DNA from 3 places in the Buttiauxella sp. AC142 genome. Region 3 is predicted to be linked to each of the others. Evidence: predicted binding sites of a transcription regulator. Region 3 holds the regulator's gene; each other region holds the start of a gene.
The links. The regulator sigma-54, encoded in region 3, starts transcription at its own class of promoters, with help from an activator protein. The targets are predictions, from matches to a motif close to GTTGGCACANNTTTCGCTNT.

Region 1 (9,856 bases), 570 kb from region 3:
TGGTCATGAACTCAGTACGGAAGCCGATCAGGCCACGTGCTGGGATCAGGTAATCCAGACGGATACGGCCTTTGCCGTCAGGGATCATGTCTTTGACATCGCCCTTACGCTCGCCCATCGCCTGCATTACAGAACCCTGGTGCTGTTCTTCGATATCCAGAGTCACGTTTTCGAACGGCTCTTGCATACGACCATCGATCAGACGGTTGATTACTTTCGGACGGGACACAGCCAGTTCGAAGCCTTCACGACGCATGTTTTCGATAAGTACAGACAGGTGCAGTTCGCCACGACCGGATACACGGAATGCATCCGCATCTTCGGTTTCTTCAACACGCAGTGCAACGTTGTGCACCAGCTCTTTGTTCAGGCGGTCAAGGATCTGACGAGAGGTAACGAATTTACCTTCTTTGCCACAGAACGGAGAGGTGTTGACGTTGAAGAACATGGTAACAGTTGGTTCATCAACAGACAGTGCTGGCAGCGCTTCAACATTTTGCGTATCGCAAAGGGTGTCGGAGATGTTCAGCTCGCCCAGACCGGTAATCGCGATGATGTCGCCTGCTTCGGCTTCGGTGGATTCAATACGCTCCAGACCGAGGTGAGTCAGTACTTTACCGACTTTACCGTTACGAGTTTTACCTTCGCTGTCGATGATAGTGATTTGCTGGTTAGGCTTCACTTTACCGCGTTTGATGCGACCGATGCCGATAACACCAACATAGTTGTTGTAGTCGAGCTGGGAGATTTGCATCTGGAACGGACCATCAGAGTCAACGGATGGCGCTTTAACGTGGTCAACAATCGCCTGGTACAGCGGGGTCATGTCTTCCGCCATATCACCGTGATCGTTACCCGCGATACCCATCAATGCTGATGCATAGATGATTGGGAAATCGAGTTGCTCGTCGGTTGCGTCGAGGTTTACGAACAGGTCGAAGACCTGATCAACAACCCAGTCAGGACGCGCGCCAGGACGGTCAACTTTGTTAATTACAACAATTGGCTTCAAACCGTGGGCAAATGCCTTTTTGGTTACGAAGCGCGTCTGCGGCATTGGGCCATCCATTGCGTCAACGACCAGCAGAACGGAGTCTACCATGGACATTACACGTTCAACTTCACCACCGAAGTCGGCGTGCCCAGGGGTATCAACGATGTTGATACGGTAGTCATTCCATTTGATAGCGGTGTTTTTAGCGAGGATGGTAATCCCACGCTCTTTCTCCAAATCGTTGGAGTCCATCACGCGTTCGGTGGCTTCAGCACGTTCGTTACTGAAAGTACCAGATTGCTGCAGCAGCTTATCAACCAGGGTAGTTTTACCATGGTCAACGTGCGCGATGATGGCGATATTACGCAGATTTTCGATCACAACTTTGCCTCAGGCATTAGAAATAGCGCGTTATTGTACACGTATTAATCGAAGGACATAACAGGATCACAAAGAACTTTTACAAACAATGTAAAAAGTAAGGGTTTGTGATCGCTTTCACGGAGCAAAAAAGGGAGCTACAACGAAAATTGCACCAATATGGTGCTCAAATCTCAGACTGAAGCACTACATTGGTGCAAACTATCCATCGTGGTGCAGCCCTTTTGCACTATAGTGCGCATGATAGCGCCTTTTTGGGGTAATTTAAAAGTTGGCACAGATTTCGCTTTAATCATTTCAGGGCAACAAGCCAATTCAATGACCAAATCCGGGAGAGTTAAGTATGTCCGCTGAACACGTTTTGACGATGCTGAATGAACACGAAGTGAAGTTTGTAGATTTGCGCTTCACTGACACCAAAGGTAAAGAACAGCACGTCACTATCCCTGCTCATCAGGTTACTGCTGACTTCTTCGAAGAAGGCAAAATGTTTGATGGTTCTTCAATTGGTGGCTGGAAAGGCATCAACGAGTCCGACATGGTTCTGATGCCAGATGCGTCTACCGCTGTCATTGACCCATTCTTCGCTGATTCTACGCTGATCATTCGTTGCGACATTCTCGAGCCTGGCACCATGCAGGGTTATGACCGCGACCCACGCTCCATTTCTAAGCGTGCTGAAGACTACCTGCGTTCTACTGGCATCGCCGATACCGTACTGTTCGGGCCAGAACCAGAGTTCTTCCTGTTCGACGACGTTCGTTTCGGTAGCTCTATTTCCGGTTCTCACGTTGCTATCGATGATATCGAAGGCGCATGGAACAGCGGCACCAAATACGAAGGCGGCAACAAAGGCCACCGTCCTGCAGTTAAAGGCGGTTACTTCCCAGTTCCACCAGTTGACTCCGCTCAAGACCTGCGTTCTGCAATGTGTCTGACTATGGAGCAAATGGGCCTGGTTGTTGAAGCTCACCACCACGAAGTGGCAACTGCTGGTCAGAACGAAGTGGCTACCCGCTTCAACACCATGACTAAAAAAGCAGATGAAATTCAGATTTACAAATATGTGGTTCATAACGTTGCTCATGCATACGGTAAAACTGCGACCTTTATGCCAAAACCAATGTTTGGCGATAACGGTTCTGGTATGCACTGCCACATGTCCCTGGCTAAGAACGGTGTAAACCTGTTCGCTGGTGACAAATATGCAGGCCTGTCTGAGCAAGCGCTGTACTACATCGGTGGTGTTATCAAACACGCTAAAGCCATCAACGCCCTGGCTAACCCAACCACCAACTCCTACAAGCGTTTGGTCCCGGGTTATGAAGCTCCAGTCATGCTGGCTTACTCTGCCGCTAACCGTTCTGCTTCAATCCGTATCCCAGTAGTTGCGTCTCCGAAAGCACGTCGTATCGAAGTGCGCTTCCCGGACCCAGCAGCTAACCCGTACCTGTGCTTCGCGGCACTGCTGATGGCTGGTCTTGATGGTATCAAGAACAAAATCCATCCGGGCGAAGCAATGGACAAAAACCTGTACGACCTGCCGCCAGAAGAAGCGAAAGAGATCCCACAAGTTGCTGGCTCTCTGGAAGAAGCACTGAACTGCCTGAACGAAGACCGCGAGTTCCTGACTGCGGGCGGCGTGTTCACTGATGAAGCTATCGACGCTTATATCGCTCTGCGTATGGAAGAAAACGACCGTGTGCGCATGACTCCACACCCAGTCGAGTTCGAACTGTACTACAGCGTTTAATCACGTTGTAAATACCCAGAACTTTTAGCCCATCGTTGATGGGCTTTTTTCTCCACAAATAACCTGTTGCCGCAATATCTTTTGCCGACGGGAAACTATAATGCACCATTACAGTGCACATTATCGGAGACTGCTGTATGGCAACCGGCACACTGCCCGATGCTGGGCAGATCCTGAATTCTTTAATCAACAGTATTTTACTGGTGGATGACGAGCTGGCTGTGCATTACGCCAACCCAGCGGCACAGCAACTTTTGGCGCAAAGTTCGCGCAAGCTGTACGGCACTCCATTACCAGAACTGTTGAGTTACTTTTCGCTCAACGTTGGCTTGATGCAGGAAAGCCTGACCTCAGGCCAGGGTTTCACCGATAACGAAGTCACGCTGGTTATTGATAGCCGCTCCCACATTCTTTCCCTGACTGCACAACGTTTACCGGAAGGGTACATCCTGATGGAAATGGCGCCGATGGATAACCAACGTCGCTTGAGTCAGGAACAGTTGCAGCAGGCGCAACAAATAGCCGCCCGAGATTTAGTTCGCGGGCTGGCACATGAGATTAAAAATCCACTTGGTGGGTTACGTGGAGCAGCCCAACTGCTGGCCAGAGCCTTACCAGACCCATCACTGACTGAATACACCAAGGTGATTATTGAGCAGGCTGATCGCTTACGGAATCTGGTAGATAGACTATTAGGCCCACAGCAGCCGGGAATGCACGTCACTGAAAGCATCCACAAAGTGACCGAGCGTGTGATGAAACTGGTGTCGATGGAATTACCAGCAAACGTAACGCTGGTCAGAGATTACGACCCAAGTTTGCCGGAACTGGCCCACGATCCCGACCAAATTGAACAGATTTTATTAAATATTGTTCGCAATGCCCTTCAGGCGCTTGGCAGCGACGGCGGTGAGATAGTGTTACGCACACGTACTGCATTCCAGCTTACACTGCATGGCACGCGCTACCGTCTGGCGGCGCGTATTGATATTGAAGACAACGGTCCGGGCATTCCGGCCCATCTGCAGGACACACTATTCTACCCAATGGTGAGCGGACGTGAGGGAGGGACAGGTTTAGGTCTTTCCATAGCACGCAACTTGATAGATCAGCATTCGGGAAAAATCGAATTTAACAGTTGGCCAGGTCATACCGAGTTTTCGGTTTATCTGCCTATTCGTAAGTAGAGGTCTTTATGCAACGAGGCATAGTTTGGATCGTTGATGACGATAGCTCCATCCGTTGGGTGCTGGAACGTGCTCTGACCGGAGCGGGTTTAAGCTGCACCACCTTTGAGAGCGGCAGTGAAGTCCTTAATGCTCTTGCAACCAAGACCCCGGACGTTTTGTTATCTGACATTCGCATGCCCGGCATGGACGGCCTGGCGCTGCTTAAGCAGATTAAACAACGCCACCCGATGCTACCGGTCATCATAATGACGGCTCACTCAGACCTTGAAGCCGCCGTGAGTGCCTACCAACAAGGCGCTTTTGATTACCTGCCAAAACCTTTTGATATTGACGAAGCGGTCGCACTGGTTGAGCGCGCCATCAGCCATTATCTGGAACAACAGCAGCCGCGCAATGTACAGGTGAATGGACCGACCACCGATATTATCGGTGAAGCACCGGCTATGCAGGATGTGTTTCGCATTATTGGCCGTTTGTCCCGGTCATCAATAAGCGTGCTGATTAACGGTGAATCGGGTACCGGTAAAGAGTTGGTGGCTCACGCCTTACACCGCCACAGCCCACGGGTGAAATCTCCTTTTATTGCGCTGAATATGGCCGCAATTCCAAAGGATTTGATTGAGTCTGAGCTGTTTGGCCACGAGAAAGGCGCATTCACCGGTGCCAATCAAATTCGCCAGGGGCGTTTTGAGCAGTCTGATGGTGGCACGCTTTTCCTTGATGAAATCGGTGATATGCCGATGGATGTGCAAACTCGCTTGCTGCGTGTATTAGCCGATGGGCAGTTTTATCGCGTTGGCGGGTATGCGCCGGTGAAAGTCGACGTCCGTATTATTGCCGCGACTCACCAGAACCTTGAGTTGCGCGTGCAGGAAGGGAAATTTCGCGAGGATTTATTCCACCGTCTGAACGTGATTCGTGTGCATCTGCCACCGTTGCGTGAACGCCGCGAGGATATTCCGCGCCTGGCCCGCCATTTCTTACAAGTGGCGGCTCAGGAGCTAGGTGTAGAAGCCAAGTTGCTGCATCCTGAAACTGAAAATGCTTTAACGCGCCTGGCCTGGCCTGGTAACGTGCGCCAACTGGAAAACACCTGCCGCTGGTTAACAGTGATGGCGGCAGGCCAGGAAGTGTTGATTCAGGATTTACCGGCTGAATTGTTTGAAACCACCATTCCCGATAGCCCGACGCATTCGCAATCGGACAACTGGGCAACACTTCTGGCTCAATGGGCCGACCGGGCATTACGTTCCGGTCATCAGAATTTACTTTCTGAAGCACAGCCAGAAATGGAGCGCACCTTGCTAACAACGGCGCTGCGTCATACGCAAGGCCACAAGCAGGAAGCCGCGAGATTACTCGGCTGGGGGCGAAATACCCTGACCCGTAAGCTCAAAGAGTTGGGGATGGAGTAACAAAAAGGCGGCTTTCAAGCCGCCTTTAGTTTTAGATGACACGCGAGAATTGTTGCATTCGCGCCTTCTGACGCAAGTAACTATCAAAACACATGCAGATATTACGGATTAGCAGTCTACCTTTTGCCGTTACCTGAATTTGTTTGCTGTCGATATCCACCAGCCCATCTTTCGCCAACGGTGCCAACAGTTTTAAATCCTCTGCGAAATACTCGGCAAAACTCAGATCCCAAAGCTGCTCTATTTCGGCAAATTTAAGCTGGAAGTTGCAGATAAGCGCTTTGATAACGTCACGACGAATGCAGTCATCACGGGTGAGTGCCAGGCCGCGCCACAGCGCATCGCCTTGATTATCAACCTGCTGATAATAAGTCTTCAGCTCTTTCTGGTTTTGAGCGTAACAGTCGCCAATCATACTGATTGCAGAAACGCCCATCCCCAGCAAGTCGGTATCGCCCTGCGTGGTGTAGCCCTGGAAATTACGGTGCAGTTTGCCTTCGCGCTGCGCAATCGCCAGTTCGTCATCTGGCCGCGCAAAGTGGTCCATGCCAATAAACTGGTATCCGGCATTGGTCAGCGAGCTAATGGTTTCTTGCAGAATGTCGAGTTTTTGCTGAGCGCTGGGCAAATCAGCATCTTTAATTTTGCGCTGTGCGGCAAACAAAGTCGGTAAGTGCGCGTAGTTAAAGACACTTAAACGGTGCGGGCTCAGTTCTGCAACACGCTTGAGCGTGAAGGCAAAGCTTTCTGGTGTCTGCTTTGGCAGACCGTAAATGAGGTCGATATTCGTCGAGGTGAAACCGAGTTCTCGCGCACGCTGAATCAACGCAAAGATGAACTCTTCGTCTTGCTCGCGGTTAACCAGGCGCTGCACTTCTTTGTTGAAATCCTGCACCCCCATGCTCAGGCGGGTAAACCCTTCCTGACGCAGATGGTCGAGGACATCGAGTTCGATTTCACGCGGGTCTATTTCAATAGATAATTCGGCGTCTTCGTTGAAATTGAAATGACCACGCAGAAGCCCCATCAGACGGCTTATCTGCGCTTTACTGAGGTAAGTCGGTGTACCGCCGCCCCAATGCAATTGACTGACGTGACGGCCCTTAAAGAGCGGCGCACGGTGGGCAATCTCTTGTTCCAGCGCATCTAAATACTGATCGGCTTTGTGAGTCTGGCGGGTAACAATTTTATTGCAGCCGCAGAAATAGCAAAGCTTGTGGCAGAACGGGATATGGACATAGAGCGACAGCGGGCGCTCAGGGTAACGAGCAACCGCTTCAAGAAACGCCGCCTCGCCGAAGTCTTCTGAAAACTCCAGCGCTGTGGGATAAGAAGTATAACGCGGCCCTGAATAATTATATTTCTGGATCAGGGCCAAATCCCAATCGATTAACTGCTCAGACATTCTCACTCCCTCCGGTGATGCCGCATTCGTTGACGGCGCAACGACTTTTGTAATCGCGACAGCCGCCGTAGTTTAACGAATAACCACAGCAGATAACACACCAGCGGAATAACCACGCAAAGAACAGGTAATCCCATTGAGGTAAACCGTTAGTCAGTGCCTTTAAGCAGGCGCATCAAATCATCGCCCTTCTCTTCTTCATCTTCGTCATCTTCATAAGAGATGCCGAGTTCTTCCATCAGTGCATCAATACGATCAAGCTTAGCGTTAACCCAAGCCTGCTCTTCTGCATTGAGAGTTTCACCTTCTTCAAGACGCTCTAACAGCGCATCCAGGCGCTCATCATTTTCCAGCAAATCCAGTTCAGCCTGTGGTGTAAGCATAGGTTTCTCAACTTTAGGTTTGTGCTGTTTTGGTTTCTTGACCTGGACTTCAGTTACGCCCAGAGCAACGGGTTTTTTACTGCCGATACGCGGATCTTTAGCCTGAGAGCTACCTGTTCCACTTTTAGCCTGAGTGCCACCAGTTGCGCGACTCCCCGCAGCGTGTCCACTGTGCTTTTTATCACGCTTACGGTCACGCGCTTCACGATCTAACTCTTCACGCGTTTTACGACGTGCTTTTGAAGGTTTGGAACCAGGTGCTGCTGAGTTTTGTTGCTTCATAATAGGTTATCTTGAGCCATTTTTATTCAGTATAGAATTGCGGCGGAATCTAGCAGAAAGCAAGCAAAGAAAAAAGGCGGCAGGTTAACCTGTCGCCTTTTTCTTGTCTCTGGACCCTTCATAGGTCACACAATCCCTGTTTGCACTCGACGCCCTGTCTTTCCATTGCAAACAACTTCCGTGTAGTTCCTTGTCCTTTTAAAACGTCTCCTGACGTTGCCTCCTGGCCTTTCCCTGGTTCTTCGTCATCATGACGCTCCTGAACCCTCATCCTGAGTTGCTATCCTTTCCGGCTCTCCTTTGCCTGTGCTGCTTACTTTACGCTTACCTATTGATTCTACAAGATGAGCATTTGAGTTAAGTCATTGCCATCACTCAGCGCTTACAGAATAACCATATGTTATATAAACACTTTTAATTATGTCTGCATCTCACAACACTGCGTTATCTGCCAGTATGAATGGTCAATGTCTTACAAGCCTCGGGCGGATTTCTGTAAGCCTGTCAGCCGCGCCGAGAAACACGGCGTTTTGCTCATGTTCAGGTATAATCCCCCACAATGCTCATCCTGAGGGAGACAACCGTTTTGAAAAACTGGAACTACCAACTGACCCACTTCGTGCTTAGCGCACCGGATATTCGCCATTTACCTTCTGATACCGGTATTGAGGTTGCTTTCGCAGGCCGCTCAAACGCAGGGAAATCCAGCGCGTTAAATACGCTGACAAATCAGAAAGCACTGGCTCGTACCAGTAAAACACCTGGCCGTACGCAGCTCATCAACTTGTTTGAAGTTGCTGAAGGCTTACGTGTGGTGGATTTACCGGGCTATGGCTACGCCGAAGTACCTGAAGAAGTAAAACTTAAATGGCAGCGCGCGCTTGGCGAGTATCTGCAAAAGCGTAACAGCCTGAAAGGTTTAGTGGTGCTGATGGATATTCGTCATCCGCTGAAAGACCTCGATCAGCAAATGATTCACTGGGCTGTTGCCAGCGGCATTCCCGTGATGCTGCTGCTAACTAAAGCCGACAAACTGGCTTCTGGTGCGCGTAAAGCACAACTGAATATGGTGCGCGAAGCGGTTGTAGAGTTTAACGGTGATATTCAGGTTGAGGCGTTTTCCTCACTGAAAAAAATCGGCGTGGATGTGTTACGTCATAAGCTTGATGGTTGGTATAACGATATCCCACCAGCAATCGAAGAAGACAGCGTTGAAGAAGACGACGAAACGACTGGGGAATAAATAATGTATGGGGAAACCCGTGCATTTCCTGACTCGCGCCCAATAAAAAACGCCCCAGTCATTACTGACTGGGGCGGCTAAAATATTCAGCCAAATCCGATTACGTGAAGTAAAAGGTCTGAAAGATAGAACATCTTACCTCTGTACCCTACGCAAATAACTCTACTCCTTTTTAATCGGTTGAAAAAGTATTTTTTGTAGTTTTTTTTCACCCTTTACACACCGATATTGAAGCGTCATCACAAAAAGCTATGAGTTATGTTGCTTAGTTACATAAATCACTTTAATTAGTGAGCTTCATCCCAGTTTACACCGCTTCCAACTTCCACCAGCAACGGCACATCAAGTTTCATGCTGCCTTCCATCAGCTCGTGAATTTTCTTCGATACGGCTTCCAGATCATCTTGATGCACTTCAAACACCAGTTCATCGTGTACCTGCATGATCATTTTCACACGCGGTTTTTCTGATTCAAGCCAGGCATCGACAGCAATCATGGCACGCTTGATGATATCGGCTGCCGTTCCCTGCATTGGGGCGTTGATAGCCGCACGTTCAGCACCTGCGCGACGAGCCGCATTGCTGGAATTGATATCAGGTAAATAAAGACGGCGGCCATCCAGCGTTTCGACATATCCCTGCTCTTTTGCCTGCTTGCGAGTACGCTCCATATATTCCAGAACACCCGGGTAGCGCTCGAAGTAGAGGTCCATGTATTTCTGCGACTCTTTTCGCGGAATATTGAGCTGGCGTGACAAACCAAACGCACTCATGCCGTAAATCAAACCGAAGTTGATCGCTTTCGCGCTG
Region 2 (9,856 bases), 3.3 Mb from region 3:
CACCGCGGCCAGCGCGCCATTCTGGATGCGATGGATATTGTCGGTGGTAAAGGCATTATGCTGGGTAATTCTAACTTTGTGGCGCGAGCGTATCAGGGTGCACCAATTGCTATCACCGTTGAAGGCGCAAATATCCTGACCCGCAGCATGATTATCTTCGGCCAGGGCGCTATTCGTTGCCATCCGTATGTTCTCGACGAAATGAATGCGGCGCAAAACAATGACGTTAACGCCTTTGATAAGCTGCTGTTCAAGCATATCGGCCACGTCGGCAGCAACAAAATGCGCAGCCTGTGGCTCGGTCTGACCAACGGTTTGACCAGCGCCACACCGACCAAAGATTCAACCAAACGTTACTACCAATATATGAACCGCCTGAGCGCCAACCTGGCATTGCTGTCAGACGTTTCCATGGCGGTTCTGGGTGGCAGTCTCAAGCGTCGCGAACGTATCTCTGCGCGTCTGGGTGACATTCTGAGCCAGCTGTACCTGGCGTCTTCGGTGCTGAAACGCTACGACGACGAAGGTCGTAACGAAGCCGATTTACCCCTGGTTCACTGGGGCGTTCAGGATGCGCTGTATCAGGCTGAACAGGCGATTGACGACCTGCTGCGTAACTTCCCGAATGCGTTTGTGGCTGGCATGTTACGTGTGGTGATCTTCCCGCTGGGCCGCCGCTACGACGCGCCATCAGACAAGCTGGATCATAAACTGGCGAAGATCATGCAGATCCCATCAGCGACTCGTTCACGCATTGGCCGTGGTCAGTATCTGACGCCAAGCGAGTTCAACCCTGCGGGCCTGTTGGAAGAAGCATTGATGGATGTTATGGCCGCCGAGCCAATTCATCTGCGCATCTGCAAAGAAACCGGGCGTAACCTGTCGTTCACTCGACTTGATGAGCAAGCGAAACAGTGGCTGGCTGAAGGGAAAATCAACGCAGAAGAAGCGGCGATTTTGACCAAAGCTGAAGCAAGCCGTCTGCGCAGTATCAACGTCGATGAGTTTGAACCGGAGGAGCTGGCAACCATGCCAGTAAAGGTGCCGGAAAAGCATCGTAAGATTGAAGCTGCATAAGCAAGTTATGCTCTAAAAACCCCGCTCGCGGGGTTTTTTATTGCCCAACAAAAGCCAGCGAACTCATGCTAAAGTGAATGGAACACTGCTTATCACGAGGCTTCCGATTGTGTCTGGTTTGAAAATTACCGTTCTACAACAACCGCTGGTCTGGATGGACGGCGCGGCAAACTTGCGCCATTTCGATGTACAGTTGGACGCTATTCATGGCCGCGATCTGATTGTCTTGCCGGAAATGTTCACCACCGGTTTCGCGATGGAAGCCGCCATTCAATCGCTTGCTGAAGAAGAAGTGATTGACTGGATGCAGTTTAAAGCCCAGCAAACTCAGGCCATGATAGCCGGAAGTGCCGCACTCCAGACCGATCGCGGGCCGGTAAACCGGTTCTTGCTGGTACAGCCAGATGGCAAAGTTCATTTCTACGATAAACGTCATCTGTTCCGCATGGCGGATGAACATCATCATTATCAGGCAGGCAATGAACGAGTGATCGTTGAATGGCGTGGCTGGCGCATTCTGCCGCAGGTGTGTTACGACTTACGCTTCCCGGTGTTTTCGCGCAACCGCAACGATTACGATTTGGCGCTATACGTTGCGAATTGGCCTGCACCGCGTTCCTTGCACTGGCAAAGCCTGCTGGTCGCTCGAGCCATTGAAAACCAGGCGTATGTCGCAGGCTGCAACCGCGTCGGCACCGACGGTAACGGGCATCATTACCGTGGCGACAGCAAAATTATTAACCCACAGGGTGAAATCCTGGCGAATGGCGAAGCCCATCAGGCGATGCGCCTCGATGCCGATTTGTCATTGATTGCATTACAGGAATATCGCGAGAAATTCCCCGCCTGGCAGGATGCCGATCCCTTCAGTTTGTAATCAACTTCCCCGATAGGTCGACCACGACCACGGGGAAATCAAAAACGGCAGGTGATAGTGCCCGCCGTTTTGCGGTATCACAAAATCAATTTGCGCGGTGGGATACAGTGTTTCTCTGTGTGTTGCGGCAAAATAAAGCCCGATTTCTGCCGTCAGACGATACCGCCCCGCCGCCAATGCCGCAGGTGTGAAATCTTTCAGCCGCCCGTCAGAGTCAGTGACCCCCTGCGCCACCGTTTCCCAGGTGTCACCAAGCTGCTGTTCAAGGCAAACCGCCACACCTGTCGCCGGTTTCCCGAGCGCAGTATCAAGAACATGTGTACTCAACTGGCTCATGATGCAAACACTCCTTCCAGGCGTAACAACGTGATTTGGCGTAATTGCTCCAGCGCTTCAGCTTCTTCCTCGGCTGGCGAATTATTCAGGCGACGCTTAAGCTCCCCGAGAATGTCTTCGCCACTGCGCCCTTTGGCTCGAATAAGAAATACTCGTCCAAACCGCGCTTCATAATCAGCATTCCCCTGCGCCAGCGCGAGCGTTAACGCGCTGTTTTGCGTATCGACAGCAGACTGTTCACCTTTTGACAACGCCGCCTCTTTGCTGCTGCCCTGCGCTTTTTCACCAATCCGTGGATGCGCGCTAAGCGCCTGGTTCAGTTCATTGCGCCCCCAATCCAGTGTCAGTTGCGAGGCATAATGCTGCAACACATTGACGGTCGCATAAGGCCGGGCGGCAACCAGATTTTCAACCCATGCGGGTATCGCAACACAGGGTGTTATCAGGCTTAGCGCTTCGCTTTCCGTTGCATGGTTAAACTCTGCCAGTGGATTCATTGAAGCCAAATTCACCACCGTTTGTGTATATGCCTGCACCGCTTGCATCACATCAGCCTCAGTGACAGATTCTGCCGGATGGTGGCTAATCCCACGATCGCAACGCACAAACATCATGCCCACCGGCCAGAGTTCAGCGATGGCAATCGCATCATGCCCTGCGCCACTTGGCAGCGATAAACTACGCCCCTGCACCGAAGTGATGGCTGATGTTAACTGGCGCTGCAAACTCGCGTCACATGGCGTGGCGGGAATCGAATAATAGATTTCAGAGTCGAACGCCACACCTCGTTGAGCGGCGATTTGCAGCGCTTCGCTTAAGAGTTTTTCAAGCAGCGCTTCGATATCTGAATCTCGCGGACTGCGGATATCCAGCGTGAGCAGGACTTCCCCCGGAATCACATTCGCCGCGCCCGGTAAACATTGCAGCGAGCCGACAGTCGCAACAATATCTGGGGCGTAACTGGCAGTCGTGCTTTCGATGTAAGTCATCCAATTCGCGGCGGCTGCTAGCGCATCTTTACGAATGGTCATCGGCACCGTACCTGCATGCCCTGCTTCGCCAACAAAGCGGCATTTCAGACGACGAGCGCCGTTTATGGCAGTCACCACGCCGAGCGCCAGATTTTCGCGCTCCAGCACCGGCCCTTGTTCGATATGCAGTTCCAGATAAGCACTGAACTCTTCCGCGCCACGCGCCGCACTCTGAATACGCGAAGGGTCAAAACCGGCATTCACCAGTGCTTGCCCAACGCTGATACCTGCGGCATCTTCACACGCCAGCCAGTTATCCGGCCACGTCCCGGTCACGCCACGACTGCCTAATAATGTGATGCCAAAACGCGTACCTTCTTCATCCCCAAAGCCAACGATTTCAATCGCCTGCTCTAATTGAAGATTATGTTCATGGAGAAAAGCGACAACTTCCAGCGCGGTTAAGACACCCAACATGCCATCGTAACGCCCGGCATTGCGTACGGTATCAAGATGTGAGCCAAGTAAAACAGCCTGAGCGCCTTCTCTTGCGCCTTCATAGCGTCCGCAAATGTTGCCCGCCGCATCTTGCCAGGTGGTCATTCCCACCTGTTCCATCCAGCTTGCCACCAGATAATTGGCGCGCAGATGCTCAGGTGAAAGATAGACTCGAGTAAGTTGTTCCGGCGTTTCGCTAACCTGCGCCAGTTCATCTGCTCGCTGCATAATTCGGCGAGCGGCAAAACTCGCCTGCATGGCGTTCATGACATGTTTAACCATCAGCGACTTTCCTGCGCATAAACATCCCACGCGGCCTGCATTGCAGCCCCTTGCGTCGATTTAAAACCGAGGCGGTTAAGCACCGCTTCAAGCGCCGTTAGGGTTTGCAGTACGCAATCTTTACGCGCGTTATAGCCCATGGTGCCGATGCGCCAGATTTTGCCTTGTAGCGGGCCAAATGAGGTGCCAATTTCGATATGGAAATCTTCGAGCAGCATTTTGCGCACCTCTTCACCGTGAACAGCGGACGGGATCGCAACGCCAAGTACGTTGTTCATTTTGTGTTGTAGATTGCCGAAAGTTTCCAGCCCCATGCCCTGAATTCCGGCCACCAGCGCACGGCCATGCAATTCGTGGCGCGCGATGCCCACGTCCAGCCCCTCTTCGAGAATAATGCGTGCGCACTCCCGGGCGGCGAACAACATGCTGGTGGCTTCAGTATGGTGGTTGAGTCGCTCCGGTCCCCAGTAATCCATCACCATGCCGAGATCGAAATAATTCGAGTAGATCATTTCGTCATCGCCATCCTGATGGGCTGTGGTTCGGATCCCTTCTTCAACACATTTGCGACGGCGAATAACCTCTTCCATTTGCGCACTCAAGGTTATCGGTGAGCTGCCCGACGGGCCGCCGAGGCATTTTTGCAAACCGGCAGAAACCGCATCTAAACCCCAGGTGTCGGTTTCCAGTTTGTTGCCGCCAAATGAAGCTGTGGCATCGGTATAAAACAACACGCCGTGGCGACGGCAGATGTCACCCAATTCTTCCAGCGGTTGTAGCATGGTGGTAGACGTGTCGCCCTGAACGGTTAGCAGCAAACGCGGTTTCACCGTTTTAATAGCATCTTCGATTTGGTCGGGCGTGAAAACCTCACCCCACGGCACTTCTATGGTGTGAACTTCTGCGCGACAACGACGGGCAATTTCACACAGCAGATGGCCGAAGCGCCCAAACACCGGGACCAGGACTTTGTCACCGGGACGAATGGCAGACAGCAAAATCGCTTCGATACCGGAGCGGGAAGTCCCATCCACCAGCATCGTCCAGCGGTTTTGCGTGCGGAAAAGTTCGCGATACAGCACCATCACTTCGTTCATATAACCGGTCATAACCGGGTCATACTGCCCAATCAACTGACTCGCCATCGCGCGTAATACGCGGGGATCTGCATTGATTGGCCCCGGCCCCATTAACAAGCGATGCGGTGGATTGATTTGTGAGAAGTGCTGAATATCAAACATGGTATTTCCTTTTATTCTGCGTGAAACAAAAGATTCTTAATTAAAATATTCTGCAACTAATGTGCCACCAATTTTCGCGAAAGACAAAGAAGAAAACGAGACAGATGACATACCTCTTCGTAGGTCGGATAAGCAGCAGCGTCATCCGACAAAAGCGGCGAAAATGGTGGATGACGCTGCCACTTATCCACCCTACAAAACCCGTTCACTGACTCTTCATCTCTGAACCAGAATGGTTCCCATGATGCGTGCAAACGCACCACTAAAGTGCATTAACGTTGTTCCAGTTCATCAAACTCAGAATACAATTCAGCAATATGGTGAATACGCTGACGGCCTGTGGTTAACGCTTCGTGGAGTACAGCGTTGGATAATAGATTCACCAGACTCATCGCACTGCTGTAGCTATCAAAGGCCGAAACACTGTCGAGCGGCGCGGCAAAATGCCAGCGGCAATAAGGTGTGAGGCCTGATCCCTGCGCTTCGCTCATCACCAGCAGCGGCACCTGGCGTTGATGCAAATTTGCCAGCAGCGGTTTGATAATGCGCGGGCGTCGACGAAACGCGATGGCGATAACACAATCTTGTTCACTGATATCCACCACCTCTTCGGCCAGCGTCTGCCCTGGCTGCGGCAATAGCCAGACGTCACTACGAACCTGCAATAGCTGCTGGCGCAAGTGCATCGCAACCGGCCATGAGTTTCTTAACCCAATAATAAAAATACGTTTTGCCGTCGTGAGAGCTGTGACTACGTCGGCAAATTGCTGCGTGTCGAGCAGGCTAACCCACTGCGTTAGATTGGCCATTTCCTGCTTGTAATGACGCGCAAGTAAAGTGTTACCCTGTACCGCATCGCGATTTTCGGTGAGCGGCATCCCGCTCTGGCGTAGGTTACGCAACTCTTCGCGCATATCTTTGTAGCGGTCATAGCCAAGACGTTTGAATAAGCGGCTAACCGTCGCTTTGGATACCCCTGACAGGCGGGCTAACTCGGCGCTGTTGTAGCTAATCAGGTCATCAAAATGATCGACAATAAATGCAGCAACTCGCTGTTCTTGTGGGGAAAGCTGTTCATATGTCGCCCTTAAGCGCTCATCTAATTGTTTCATTATGACCTCTGTAACTTTTGTTTCACTCGAGCCTGGCACAGTGAAACGAACAGAGTCAACCTGGAACATCTCTTGCTAGAGAGATCCCTGAGCTTCCATTCTGAGAGATAAAACGATGATGCAAAGCAATATGGCTCCTTCCGGTATGGCGGTCACTCCACATCATTTAGCCAGTGAAACTGCGTTATCCGTGCTGCGCCATGGTGGTGACGCTATCGAAGCGATGGTGGCTGCAGCGGCAACCATTGCCGTTGTTTATCCCCATATGAATGGTATTGGCGGTGACGGTTTCTGGCTGATTGTTCCGCCAGAGGGCGAACCGATTGCGATTGATGCCAGCGGTGCTGCGGGTTCTCTCGCATCTTTAGAATTTTATGCAGGCGCTTCCTCAATCCCGCATCGTGGCCCCAAAGCGGCGCTGACCGTTCCTGGAACCCTTAGCGGCTGGGATGAAGCGCTGAAGATTGCGGCACAACTTGGGGGCGGGCAATTACCGCTTTCGCGTTTACTGGCCGACGCCATTCGCTATGCGGCAGATGGTATTCCGGTCACGCAATCCCAGGCGCAGGCGACGCACAGCAAATATGACGAACTGGTCAATATCGCGGGGTTTGCCGAGACGTTTTTGGACCGGGGTGAAATTCCGCGCGCAGGTAGCCGTTTCACTCAACCCCGCCTGGCTGAAACATTGACGCGCCTGACCGTTGAAGGACTCGATAGTTTTTATCGCGGCCCGTTAGCCGCGCTGATTACCAAAGAACTTGCTGATTTAGGCATGCCCATCACATTACAAGATCTCGCCGCCCAACGTGCGAAACGCCGCATTCCGCTGCATCTGAGCCATGAGTTGGGTGATGTTTATAATATGACGCCACCGACTCAGGGCCTGGTGTCGTTGGCAATCCTTGGGATCACCGAGAATCTGGATATGGCGCAAGCCGATGAAACTCAAACCGTTCATCGCATCGTTGAAGCGACCAAAAAAGCCTTTGCTCTGCGAGACAAATACATTACCGATCCTCGCCACATTACCACCTCAATCCAAAGCCTGCTCGAGCCAGAACCCCTTGCCGCACTGGCCGCAGAAATTGACGACAATAAAGCCGCAGAATGGGGAACCGGCAAAGGCCCAGGCGACACGGTGTGGATGGGTGTGATTGATAGCAGCGGACTGGCGGTGTCATTTATTCAGAGCATTTATCACGAGTTTGGCAGCGGCGTTGTGCTGCCAAAAAGCGGCATTTTGTGGCAAAACCGCGGCGCGGCGTTCAGCCTCCAACCTGAAAGCTTGCTGAGTCTGGCTCCTGGGAAACAGCCGTTCCACACGCTGAACCCAGCCGCCGCACGGCTGGCTGACGGGCGCACGATGGTTTATGGCTCAATGGGCGGCGATGGGCAACCGCAGACTCAGGCCGCCATTTTTACCCGCCACGTTATTCAGGGGATGCCATTACAAGAAGCCGTGACCGCGCCACGCTGGTTATTAGGCAGAACCTGGGGGCAAGCCTCCGACAGCCTGAAATTAGAAGGCCGATACAGCCCGGAAACGTTCAAAGCACTACGCGAATTGGGACATGACGTGGAAGCGTTGCCTGATTTTAGTGAGGCCGTCGGCCACGCCGGAGCCATTGTGCGCCACATCAATGGCATGCTTGAAGGCGCATATGACCCACGCAGTAACGGCAGCGCCACAGGATTCTAAGGAGAACAAAATGCTATTAAATTCTATCGACTGGCCCGCGTACATCAAAGTCATGGAGCAACTGCTCGACGTTCCCGTTGATGAGCCACGCCGCCAGGAACTTGAAGTGCAATTGACTCGCATGGAGAAACTGGCAGAGCCGTTAATGGATTTTCCCTTGCCTGAACGCCAGGAAGTCGCGGGGGTTTATAAACTATGAACGCGCTTTCCATTCGCGATATTCAGCAAGGATTAGCAAGCGGTGAGTTTTCAGCCCAGGAACTGGCGCGCCTTACGCTTGCAAAAATAGAGCAATCGAATCCTGATATTAACGCTTTCACTGAAATAACCGCCCCGCGTTTACTGCAAGAAGCAGCGAACATTGACGAACGTCGCGCCCGCGGGGAAACGCTGCCACCGTTAGCTGGCGTGCCTTATGCGGTAAAAAACCTTTTTGATATTAAAGGTGTGACAACTCTTGCCGGTGCCGAGCTTTTTAGCACACAACCTCCTGCCAGTGTGGATGCCTTCGCCATCAAACAATTAAGCGCCGCCGGAGCCATGCTTTCTGGCGCGCTGAATATGGATGCCTACGCCTACGGTTTTACCACGGAAAATAGCCATTACGGCGCGACCCGAAATCCACATGATTTTGCCCGCATTGCGGGGGGATCATCCGGCGGTTCTGCCGCTGCCGTCGCGGCTGGAATGGTAAATTTTACGCTTGGAACCGACACCAACGGCTCGATTCGCGTCCCGGCTTCGCTGTGCGGCGTGTTTGGCCTGAAGCCGACCTTCGGGCGTCTTTCACGCAGCGGCAGCCAGCCTTTTGTTGCCAGCCTCGATCATATCGGCCCCCTTGCACGCAGCGTGGACGATCTGGCGCAGGTATATGATGCGCTCCAGGGTATTGATCCTGCCGATCATTTCCAGTCTGCACGAAGCATGGAACCCGTCGCCAATCAACTAGAGCAAGCCACACATTTACGTTGCGCGGTGCTCGGCGGTTTTTTTGAGGAGTGGTGCGATGTGGATGCCAAAAATGCCGTGACGCAAGTGGCTCACACGCTCGAGGCGCTGGAATGCATCACGCTGCCACAAGCCGAATTAGCACGCTCCGCGGCATTTTTACTCTCTGCCGCTGAAGGAGGAAATCATTATCTTCCCGCACTACGCGAACAGGCCGAACGTTTTGAGATTAATTCTCGCGAACGTTTATTGGCAGGCGCAATGACGCCATCCGCCTGGTACACGCAGGCGCAACGTTTCCGCACCTGGTTTCGCGATAAGATGCTACCGATATTTGACGATTTTGATGTGTTGATTGCCCCGGCTACGCCATGCAGCGCAACACTTATCGGCCAGCAGACCATGCGAATCAACGGCACAGACCTTCCTGTAAAAGCCAGCATGGGAATGCTGACACAGCCAATTTCTTTCCTCGGCTTACCAGTGGTGACGGTGCCGTTAATGACCGCAAGTGGCACTCCTATTGGCGTGCAGCTCATTGCGCCGCCCTGGCGAGAAGATATCTGCCTGAGAGCCGCCCATCGGCTTGAAATACAGGGTATGCTGGCAGGGAAAATCACCAGGTAAGGTAAATACTATGATGCGAGATAATATTGATCGCCCGGCAATCGTCAATGAGGTGAGTGCCGCTTTTTACCGCTACGAACAGGCGTTGATCAGCAACGATGTTGCAGTGTTGGATGAGTTATTCTGGTCCGATCCGCGCACCGTGCGCTACGGAGCCAGTGAAAACCTGTACGGGATCGATGAGA
Region 3 (9,856 bases):
TTCACGTTCACGTTTGCCGAGCAGACGAGTCCGCAGCATTTCCGCGAGTTCATGCACCGACATTTCAGAGGTGTCGATGATTAAATCGGCTCTGGATTTCAACGGTTCCAGCAGATCGCTTTCTTCATCAATCGCACTCTCCAGCGACAAGTTTTTACTGGAAAGCGGGTGTAAACGACGTGTGTCGCTATAACGACGAATCAGCGTGTTGCGATCGGCATCGAGGAACAGCAATTGTGGAGAAAATGAATCAGGTAGATTGGTCATCGCCTGTTCAAAAATTTCCGGGTTTTCCGGCATGTTACGCACGTCGATGCTGACTGCCGCAGAAATCTGTCGCTCTGCGAGAGTTTTGGCAAGATCAGGCAACAGCACCACTGGCAGGTTATCTACACAGTAGAATCCCATATCTTCTAGTGCACGCAAGGCTACAGACTTCCCTGAACCAGAGCGGCCGCTGACAATCATCAGCACCATTTTATCACTCCCCCAACTTCTCTTGCTGTGGCACGCACATGACCGCAGCCAGATTATTCACTTTCACTACCATGTTCGGTTTCGGTAATGATCTGATAAAGCTCTTCATCGCTCTGCGCTGAACGCAGGCGTCGGCAAATCGTTTTGTCCGCGAGACGTTTTGCTACCAAAGACAAAGTGTGCAAATGTGTTTTTGTCTGATCGGCCGGAACAAGTAGCGCAAACATCAGGTCGACCGGCTGATTATCAATAGCATCAAACGCGATAGGGGTTTCCAGTTTAATAAACACCCCTACGGCGCGGGTGGTATCTTCTTCCAGTTTTCCGTGAGGAATGGCGATACCATTGCCGATACCGGTACTACCCATTCGCTCACGCGTCAGTACCGCCTCAAAAACGACTTGAGGTGGCAGACCGAGCTGTTTCGCCGCGAGTTCACTGATAATTTCCAGCGCACGCTTCTTACTTTGGCAATGTACATTGCTACGGGTACATTCTTTGTTCAGGACATTACTAAGTTGTAGAGCAGAATCGTTGTTCATCATAAGTTCACCTAAGCACTCTGTTGTGGCAACGGCCCGTTACTTCCGTAACGAGCCGTGAATGCCAAAACCGTTGCCTGGATTATCAGTGTTGTTTTAGTTTATCTTTATGTTTGGTTAGCTGGCGCGCCAGTTTATCAATCAGACCGTCAATCGCCGCATACATATCCTGCCCTTCAGCGCTGGCATGTATTTCACCACCATTGATATGAAGTGTTGCGTCGGCAATATGCGTGACTTTTTCCACTTTTAACACAATATAGACTTGGTTAATCCTATCGAAGTACTGCTCCAGTTTGGCAAACTTCGTGCTCACAAAATCGCGCAGTGCGTCAGTGATTTCGACGTTTTGTCCTGTAATGTTGAGCTGCATAGTGTCTTCCTTATCGGTTAAGTCACACCAGTTGTTTACGCTGGTTTGACGGTGGTATGGATAAAGACTCTCGGTACTTCGCAACAGTGCGGCGTGCCACCATGATCCCCTGATCCGATAGCATAGTCGTTAACTTGCTATCACTCAGCGGTTTCGCAGGGTTTTCCGCAGCAATTAACTTCTTCACCAAAGCCCGAATAGCCGTGGACGAGGCTTCACCACCGCCCTCGGTATTGACATGACTTGAGAAGAAATACTTCAATTCAAAAATGCCTCGCGGACTGTGCAAATACTTTTGCGTGGTCACGCGGGAAATGGTGGATTCGTGCATTTCGACCACTTGGGCGATATCAGCAAGAACCATCGGTTTCATATGCTCTGCACCGAACTCAAAAAAGCCTTGCTGCTGTTCAACGATGCAGCGGCTAACCCGCAGCAAGGTATCATTGCGGCTTTCAAGGCTTTTGATCAGCCACTTCGCTTCTTGCAGGTTACTGCGAATAAATTGTGAGTCGCTGTCATTGCGGGCATTGGTGCCCATAGCAGCGTACTGTTGATTTATTTTTAGACGTGGGATGCTGTCGGCGTTGAGTTCTACCGTCCAGCGGCCCTGAGTTTTTTTGACCAACACATCAGGGATTACATACTCTGGTTCGCTGGTCTGAATGGACTGGCCCGGACGCGGATCAAGCGACTGAATCAGGCACATCGCCTCTTTCAGCACTTCTTCTTTCAGACGCGTGACGCGCATCAGGCTGCGGAAATCATGGTTGGCGAGCAAGTCGAGATGTTCGCTGACAATCAGGCGAGCTTCGGTTAGCCAGGGTGTTTCTCGCGCGAATTGTGAAAGCTGTATCAGGAGGCAATCACGAAGGTCGCGTGCGGCGACGCCGACAGGATCGAAGCGTTGCACGCGTTTGAGCACCGCTTCCACTTCGTCGAGGGTGATTTCTTCATCGCCCATGCTTTCGAGAATTTCATCCAGCGAAACGGTCAGATAGCCCATTTCGTCAACGGCATCAACAATAGACGTTGCAATCGCGGTGTCGGTATCAGAAAACGGGGTGAGATCGACCTGCCACATCAGGTAATCCTGGAGTGACTGGGTAGTTTCTCCCTGATAAACCGGTAACTCGTCGTCTATATAGTCAGTTCCGGTTCCCGATGGCGTACCTGCGGTGTAAATTTCGTCCCAGCTGGTATCCAACGGTAACTCGTCGGGCATCTCTTTTTGTTCGAGTGCCTCACGAGTATCTAACGCTTCATTTTCACGAACTTCCTGAGTTTCAATTTCTTCATGCAGATCGGTTTGCTCAAGCAGCGGGTTACTTTCCAGTGCTTGCTGAAGTTCCTGCTGTAATTCTAACGTCGACAGCTGCAACAGACGAATTGCCTGCTGTAACTGTGGCGTCATAGCAAGTTGTTGGCTGAGCCGTAATTGCAAACCTTGCTTCATATTCAGAGCGAACTTCCTCAGGTGTAATCGTTAATTATTCCTACCCTATCAGAGTCTGAACTCTTCGCCCAGATACACGCGTTTAACATGCTCGTCTTCCAGGATCTCAGCTGGCGTGCCGTGGGCGATTAAATGGCCCTGGCTTACGATGTAAGCGCGTTCACATACGGCTAACGTTTCGCGTACGTTATGGTCAGTTATCAGCACCCCAAGCCCGCTGTCGCGTAAATGCTCGATGATTCGCTTGATGTCGATAACGGAAATTGGGTCAACACCTGCAAAAGGTTCATCCAAAAGAATAAATTTTGGATTTGCAGCCAATGCGCGAGCAATTTCAACACGGCGACGCTCACCACCGGACAAAGATTGCCCGAGGCTATTACGCAAATGCTCAATGTGGAACTCTTCCATTAGCTCATTGGCGCGGTCTTCACGCTGCTCGGTAGAAAGATCATCACGGATTTGCAGCACGGCCATTAAGTTATCGAACACGCTTAAACGGCGGAAAATAGACGCTTCTTGAGGCAAGTACCCAATACCACGTCGTGCACGTGCATGAAGCGGCAGCAGGCTGATGTCTTCATCATCAATAATAATGTTGCCCGCATCACGCGGAACAATACCGACCACCATATAAAAAGTGGTGGTTTTCCCTGCACCGTTAGGGCCGAGCAAACCGACAATCTCACCTGATTTAACGGTCAGACTAACGTCTTCTACAACGCGGCGGCCTTTGTAGGCTTTAGCGAGATTTTTTGCAATTAAAGTAGCCATAACGAATTAGTTACTCTTTTTCTGCGCAGGGGCGGGTGCCGGAGCCTTGCCGTCTTTTTTCTGCAACTGAGAAGGAACCAGAACGGTCGTAACACGTTTACCTTTTTCGCTAAAGGCCTGCATTTTCTGCTCTTTAACGAGGTAAGTAATTTTGTCGCCTTTAATATTGCTATCGACCTGCTCCAGATAGGCATTGCCGGTCAGCACGACAAAATCGTTTTGCAGCTCATAGTGCATAGTCGATGAGTGGCCGCTAACGGGTTTGCCGCTATCTTGCATCTGATAGAAAGTGGCTGGATTACCGTAGCCATCAATCACTTCTTTACCTTGCTCGCCGCCGGGGCGTGTGACAACGACTTTATCGGCATTAATCTTGATACTACCTTGCGTCACAACCACATTGCCGGTGAAGGTGACGACGTTGCCTTGCATATCCAGCGACTGTTGGTCAGATTCAATGTGAATCGGCTGATCGGTATCACCGGTCAGCGCAAATGCCGAAAAACTGGCGGCTAAAAGCGTACTGGTCAGTACTAAATTACGGCTGAGTTTGTTTATTCTGGATTTCATAAGATGTTCTAACCTTTTCAATCAGCTCGGCATTTTTGCTGCGTAAATTACCACGCATTTTGAGGCCGGTGGAGTTAAAGCTGGTTCCGTACAAGGTTACCTGGTCATCAGAGGCAACATCCTGAGTGACTAAATTAACCTGCGCATTATCCGTGGTAATTTTGCGTAGCTGCGAATCTGGCGTCAGAGCTGTAAGCACCACATTCCCATACAGATACAGCATCCGATCGTTAGTAAGTTTGGCGCGATCTGCTCGTAATGACCAGGTGGCGACTTTGTTTTCGTCGTATTGCGTCATCACCGGATTGGTGAACCACGAAACGGCGGTTTCGGAAAAATATTCAACGTGCTCAGCAACCAGTCGGTAATTTAAAGCCCCTTCAGGACTGTAGGCGAGAGTCGTGGAATGTTCACTTTTATAGGTTGGTTCATTCGTGTTCACTGTTGGAGGCGCAACGGCATCTTTGTCTACCAGATTCACACCGATCAAAATCAGCACCAGCAATGAAAGCAGGATGATAACCCAACGTCTGGTCTTACTCATATAGATAGCCCTTTGGCCTCATCAAGCTTACCTTGTGCCAGTAACAGCAAGTCGCAGACTTCGCGCACTGCTCCACGGCCGCCAGCAATACGCGTCACGTAGTCGGCACGAGGAATGAGTAAAGGATGTGCATCCGATACCGCAACGCTCAAACCGACTTTTGCCATCACAGGCCAGTCGATTAAATCATCACCCACATAAGCCACGTGTTCAGCTGGGATTGCGAGCTTATCTAAAAGATCCTGAAAAGCCACAAGCTTATCGGACTGACCTTGATAGAGATGCTTGATACCCAGCGTTTCACAGCGGTCTTCAAGCAATTTTGCTTTACGACCGGTAATAATCGCGACGTTTATATCTGATGTCAGTGCACAGCGAATACCATAGCCATCACGCACATTGAATGCTTTCAGCTCTTCGCCACTGTTGCCCATATAAATCAGGCCATCAGACATCACACCGTCAACGTCTAAAATGAGCAGGCGCACATTAGCGGCCCGCTCCATAACGCGCGCACTTACCGGCCCATAACAAGTGGCAAGAGACGCTTCATGGTTACTCATTAAGGCTAATCCTTTGTTAAACCACGCCTGCGCGTAGCATGTCATGCATATGTACCACACCGAGTAGTTGGTCGCCATCTGCAACCAATACCGAGGTAATATGGCGAGACTGCATCAAATTCAATGCATCAACCGCCAGGACTGTTGGGCGAACGCGAATTCCGCCGACGGTCATGACATCTGCGATATTCAGGGTGTGGAGATCTACGCCCATATCAAAGACACGACGTAAGTCACCATCCGTGAAGATCCCTTCGATTTTCATCAGGTCATCACAGATTACGGTCATCCCCATATTTTTACGCGTTATTTCCAGCAGTGCATCACGCAATGAAGCATCTTTACTGACATGCGGTATTTCATCGCCGCTGTGCATGATGTCGCTGACACGTAATAACAGTTTACGACCCAATGCGCCGCCTGGGTGAGAAAGTGCAAAATCTTCTGCGGTAAAGCCGCGGGCTTTGAGCATCGCAACAGCAAGTGCGTCACCCATGACCAATGTGGCAGTGGTGCTTGATGTCGGAGCCAGGCCCAGCGGGCAGGCTTCTTGTGGCACTTTCACGCACAGATGGATATCCGCCGCTTTGCCCATCGAACTTTCGGGACGGCTGGTGATGCAAATGAGTGGCACCTGCAAGCGTTTGAGAACGGGGATCAGCGCCAGAATTTCGTTCGACTCGCCAGAGTTTGAAATAGCGATGACAATATCTTGCGCGCTCACCATGCCGAGATCGCCGTGACTGGCTTCACCAGGATGGACGAAGAACGAAGGTGTGCCGGTACTGGCAAACGTCGCGGCCATCTTTTTACCGATGTGCCCTGACTTGCCCATGCCCATAACGACCACTTTGCCCTGGCAATAGAACATTCTTTCACAGGCTTGCGTGAAATCTGAATTGATGTATTGCTCGAGCTGATCCAGGCCTTCACGTTCGATCTTCAGGACATCTCTGCCTGCTTGTTGAAAGTCAAAACCCGGTTGTAAATTAATCTGTGACATAATTTCCGTTCCGTTTTACCCAACGACCGGTGATGCAAGTAACCACAGCACCGCAATCCATACGAAGAAGCTACATGTTAACAGAGCACCAGCAGTCTTGCCGATAGAGCGACGCTTACGCCAGCAAAGTACGGCGAAAATGGCACTAACAATCAACATGACCCAATAGTCCCGAGCAAAAGCGAGCGGGTCTATTTCGCCTGGCGCGATTAACGCCGGAATGCCCAGCACCAGAACAATATTGAAAATATTCGAGCCAATGATATTACCAATCGCAATATCATCTTCACCTTTACGGGCTCCTGCGATCGTCGTGGCTAACTCTGGCAGGCTCGTGCCGACCGAAATAATCGTCAGGCCAATCACTAATTCGCTCACACCAAAGTAATGAGCCAGCACGCTGGCGTTATCGATAACCATGCGTGTCGCCATCGGCATAATGATTAGGGCGACGGCCAGCCATAAAAACGCAACAGGGCGATTACCTTCTCTGGGAAGTTCTGCCAGTTGCTCGCGCGTTAAATTGTCAGAGCCTTCATGCCCGGCGAGGCGTGCTATTTTAATGGTAAACAGCAGATACGCTATCGCTACAGCAATCAAAATTAAGCCATCGACGCGGCTTAACTGATTATCAAAAAGCAGCCAGCCAATAATTGCACTGACGATTAACATTAGGGGCAATTCGCGACGAAGAATATCGGAATTCACGGTAAATGGGTGTAAAAGCGCCGCTAAGCCGAGAATCAGCAGAATATTGGTGATATTCGAACCCAGTGCTGTCCCCACCGCCAGATTCAATTGACCATGAAGGGCGGCAGAGCTTGCGACGAGAAGTTCAGGCAACGAAGTCCCGATGCTGACGACTGTTAAACCGATAAGCAGTGGTGGAACCCCAAAACTACGGCAAAGAATGGACGCGGCAAACACCAGCCGGTCGGCGCCATAGACGACCAAAAGCAAACCAATGATTAACAGAGCTGTAGCTAACAGCATTCAAAATCCTTTATTCAGGTATAATCGCCGGTCTTGTGCTGTGAAAGTACCGGCAGAGCGTACAGATCTGTAGGGTTGAGCATAATTCTTAATTCTGACTTTATGCGGCAGAAAAGTAAAACAAATGCCAGTTTTCGCTAATCGGGACGGGTAATATTCTGTAAAAATGATGGGTTGGAACTGAGTTTCCGTTCAATGCCTCGTCCGTGAACTTGATAAAAGGAAAGATGATGAGCCAGGCGCAGACGAATCTGGTCGAAATTCGCGGTGTTAGTTTTACCCGCGGCAGTCGGCGCATCTTTGACAATATTTCACTGAACGTGCCGCGTGGCAAGATTACCGCCATAATGGGGCCTTCAGGTATTGGTAAAACAACACTACTACGGTTGATCGGTGGACAAATTCAGCCCGACAGCGGTGAAATCCTGTTTGACGGTGAAAATGTACCCGCGATGTCGCGCTCACGTTTATACACTGTTCGCAAACGCATGAGTATGCTGTTTCAATCCGGCGCGCTGTTTACCGATCTCAATGTCTTTGAAAATGTTGCATATCCTCTTCGGGAGCACCGCCGCTTACCGGAAGAGTTGCTGCGTAGCACCGTGATGATGAAGCTTGAAGCGGTTGGATTACGTGGAGCCGCTAAACTGATGCCTAACGAGCTGTCTGGCGGTATGGCCCGACGGGCAGCACTTGCCCGTGCCATCGCACTCGAACCCGATTTGATTATGTTTGATGAGCCATTCGTTGGCCAGGACCCTATTACTATGGGGGTATTGGTAAAACTGATTTCAGAATTAAACAGTGCGTTGGGTGTGACCTGTATTGTAGTTTCCCACGACGTGCCTGAAGTGCTTAGCATTGCCGATTATGCCTATATTGCGGCGGATCAGCACATAGTAGCCGAAGGGACTCCAACAGCTTTGCGTGAAAATAGCGATCCACGTGTACGTCAATTCCTCGATGGTATTGCCGATGGACCTGTACCGTTCCGTTATCCGGCAGCGGATTATCGGGATGACTTATTATCAGAAACAGGGAGTTAAGTTGCTCATGCTCTTTAATGCACTGGCATCGTTCGGGCGGCGGGGATTGAAAACCTGCGCGTCATTTGGTCGGGCCGGGATAATGCTTGTTAATGCGGTGGTGGGGAAACCGGAATTCCGCAAACATGCGCCATTACTCATTCGCCAGATTTACAATGTAGGCGTTTTGTCGCTGCTAATCATCATTGTGTCAGGCCTATTCATCGGCATGGTTCTTGGTCTGCAAGGTTATTTAGTTCTGACAACTTATAGTGCGGAATCAAGTCTCGGCATGTTGGTCGCATTGTCGCTACTGCGTGAACTTGGGCCTGTTGTTGCAGCTCTTTTATTTGCCGGGCGCGCAGGTTCAGCGTTGACTGCGGAAATTGGCCTGATGAAAGCGACAGAGCAACTCTCGAGTATGGAGATGATGGCGGTTGACCCGGTGCGTCGCGTCGTTTCACCTCGATTTTGGGCCGGTGTCATTTCGTTGCCACTGCTGACGCTTATCTTTGTCGCTGTGGGTATCTGGGGTGGCGCATTGGTTGGCGTTAACTGGAAGGGAATTGATGCAGGGTTCTTCTGGTCTGCGATGCAAAATGCCGTCAACTGGCGTACCGATCTGGTTAACTGTGTCATCAAGAGTGTGGTGTTCGCGATAACAGTGACCTGGATTGCATTATTCAATGGCTACGATGCCATTCCTACGTCCGCAGGGATTAGCCGGGCAACAACACGTACCGTTGTGCATGCCTCACTGGCCGTTTTAGGTCTGGATTTTGTGCTCACAGCACTGATGTTTGGGAATTAAGTTCATGCAAACTAAGAAATTTGAAACTGGGGTTGGCGCATTTTTAATTATCGCATTGGCTGCCATCGTCTTCTTGTGCCTGAAAGTGGCAAATGTCACTTCGCTACGCAGTGAGCCAACATACCGGGTCTATGCGACTTTCGATAATATCGGTAGCCTGAAAACGGGTTCTCCGCTGCGCCTGGGCGGTGTGGTGATTGGCCGCGTTGACGATATTACACTTGATCCGAAAACGTACTTACCTCGCGTCACCATGGATATCGAAACACGCTATGACCGCATCCCGGACACCAGCTCGCTGGCGATCCGCACCTCGGGTTTACTGGGTGAGCAATATCTTGCCCTAAACCTCGGTTTTGATGACCCTGAGCTTGGGTCATCTATCCTTAAAGAAGGTGGCACGATTCAGGACACTAAATCAGCGCTGGTACTGGAGGACCTGATTGGTCAGTTCCTGTATAAGAGCGGCAATGGTGATAATAAGAATTCAGGGGATACCCCTTCGCAGAATTCAGAGAATAATAGCGCAGAGCCACAGCCTGGCACGACGCACTAATCTAAGAGGACGAGTGTTATGTTTAAACGACTTATTATGATTGCTATGTTGGTTGTCGCACCACTGGCGCATGCCGTGGATCAGAGCAATCCTTACAAGCTGATGGGCGAAGCGGCGCAAAAAACGTTTGATCGTCTCAAAAACGAACAACCTAAAATCCGTCAAAATC

Region 1: glnA (glutamate--ammonia ligase) is a predicted target of sigma-54. The motif match lies at 1,646-1,665, and genes of this name have one in related genera.
Region 2: AC0IWZ_RS03405 (pyridoxal-phosphate-dependent aminotransferase family protein) is a predicted target of sigma-54. The motif match lies at 5,332-5,351, and genes of this name have one in related genera.

The regions. Positions count from the first base shown of each region.
Region 1 is NZ_CEEDCH010000001.1:4,574,126-4,583,981, reverse strand. Features, by position in the region: gene typA (ribosome-dependent GTPase TypA) at 1-1,375, opposite strand, end outside; gene glnA (glutamate--ammonia ligase) at 1,719-3,128, shown strand; gene glnL (nitrogen regulation protein NR(II)) at 3,266-4,315, shown strand; gene glnG (nitrogen regulation protein NR(I)) at 4,324-5,733, shown strand; gene hemN (oxygen-independent coproporphyrinogen III oxidase) at 5,765-7,138, opposite strand; gene yihI (Der GTPase-activating protein YihI) at 7,288-7,803, opposite strand; gene yihA (ribosome biogenesis GTP-binding protein YihA/YsxC) at 8,390-9,046, shown strand; gene spfP (small protein SpfP) at 9,133-9,180, opposite strand; gene polA (DNA polymerase I) at 9,334-9,856, opposite strand, start outside.
Region 2 is NZ_CEEDCH010000001.1:750,527-760,382, reverse strand. Features, by position in the region: gene fadE (acyl-CoA dehydrogenase FadE) at 1-1,077, shown strand, start outside; gene AC0IWZ_RS03425 (amidohydrolase) at 1,187-1,954, shown strand; gene uraH (hydroxyisourate hydrolase) at 1,955-2,290, opposite strand; gene uraD (2-oxo-4-hydroxy-4-carboxy-5-ureidoimidazoline decarboxylase) at 2,287-2,787, opposite strand; partial or broken gene hpxK (allantoate amidohydrolase) at 2,791-4,041, opposite strand; gene AC0IWZ_RS03405 (pyridoxal-phosphate-dependent aminotransferase family protein) at 4,041-5,282, opposite strand; gene AC0IWZ_RS03400 (MurR/RpiR family transcriptional regulator) at 5,555-6,394, opposite strand; gene AC0IWZ_RS03395 (gamma-glutamyltransferase family protein) at 6,510-8,096, shown strand; gene hpxX (oxalurate catabolism protein HpxX) at 8,107-8,295, shown strand; gene AC0IWZ_RS03385 (AtzE family amidohydrolase) at 8,292-9,671, shown strand; gene hpxZ (oxalurate catabolism protein HpxZ) at 9,682-9,856, shown strand, end outside.
Region 3 is NZ_CEEDCH010000001.1:4,005,367-4,015,222, reverse strand. Features, by position in the region: gene rapZ (RNase adapter RapZ) at 1-477, opposite strand, end outside; gene ptsN (PTS IIA-like nitrogen regulatory protein PtsN) at 531-1,022, opposite strand; gene hpf (ribosome hibernation promoting factor) at 1,105-1,392, opposite strand; gene rpoN (RNA polymerase factor sigma-54) at 1,415-2,848, opposite strand; gene lptB (LPS export ABC transporter ATP-binding protein) at 2,897-3,622, opposite strand; gene lptA (lipopolysaccharide ABC transporter substrate-binding protein LptA) at 3,629-4,192, opposite strand; gene lptC (LPS export ABC transporter periplasmic protein LptC) at 4,161-4,736, opposite strand; gene kdsC (3-deoxy-manno-octulosonate-8-phosphatase KdsC) at 4,733-5,299, opposite strand; gene kdsD (arabinose-5-phosphate isomerase KdsD) at 5,316-6,302, opposite strand; gene AC0IWZ_RS18570 (calcium/sodium antiporter) at 6,318-7,295, opposite strand; gene mlaF (phospholipid ABC transporter ATP-binding protein MlaF) at 7,526-8,341, shown strand; gene mlaE (lipid asymmetry maintenance ABC transporter permease subunit MlaE) at 8,349-9,131, shown strand; gene mlaD (outer membrane lipid asymmetry maintenance protein MlaD) at 9,136-9,687, shown strand; gene mlaC (phospholipid-binding protein MlaC) at 9,706-9,856, shown strand, end outside.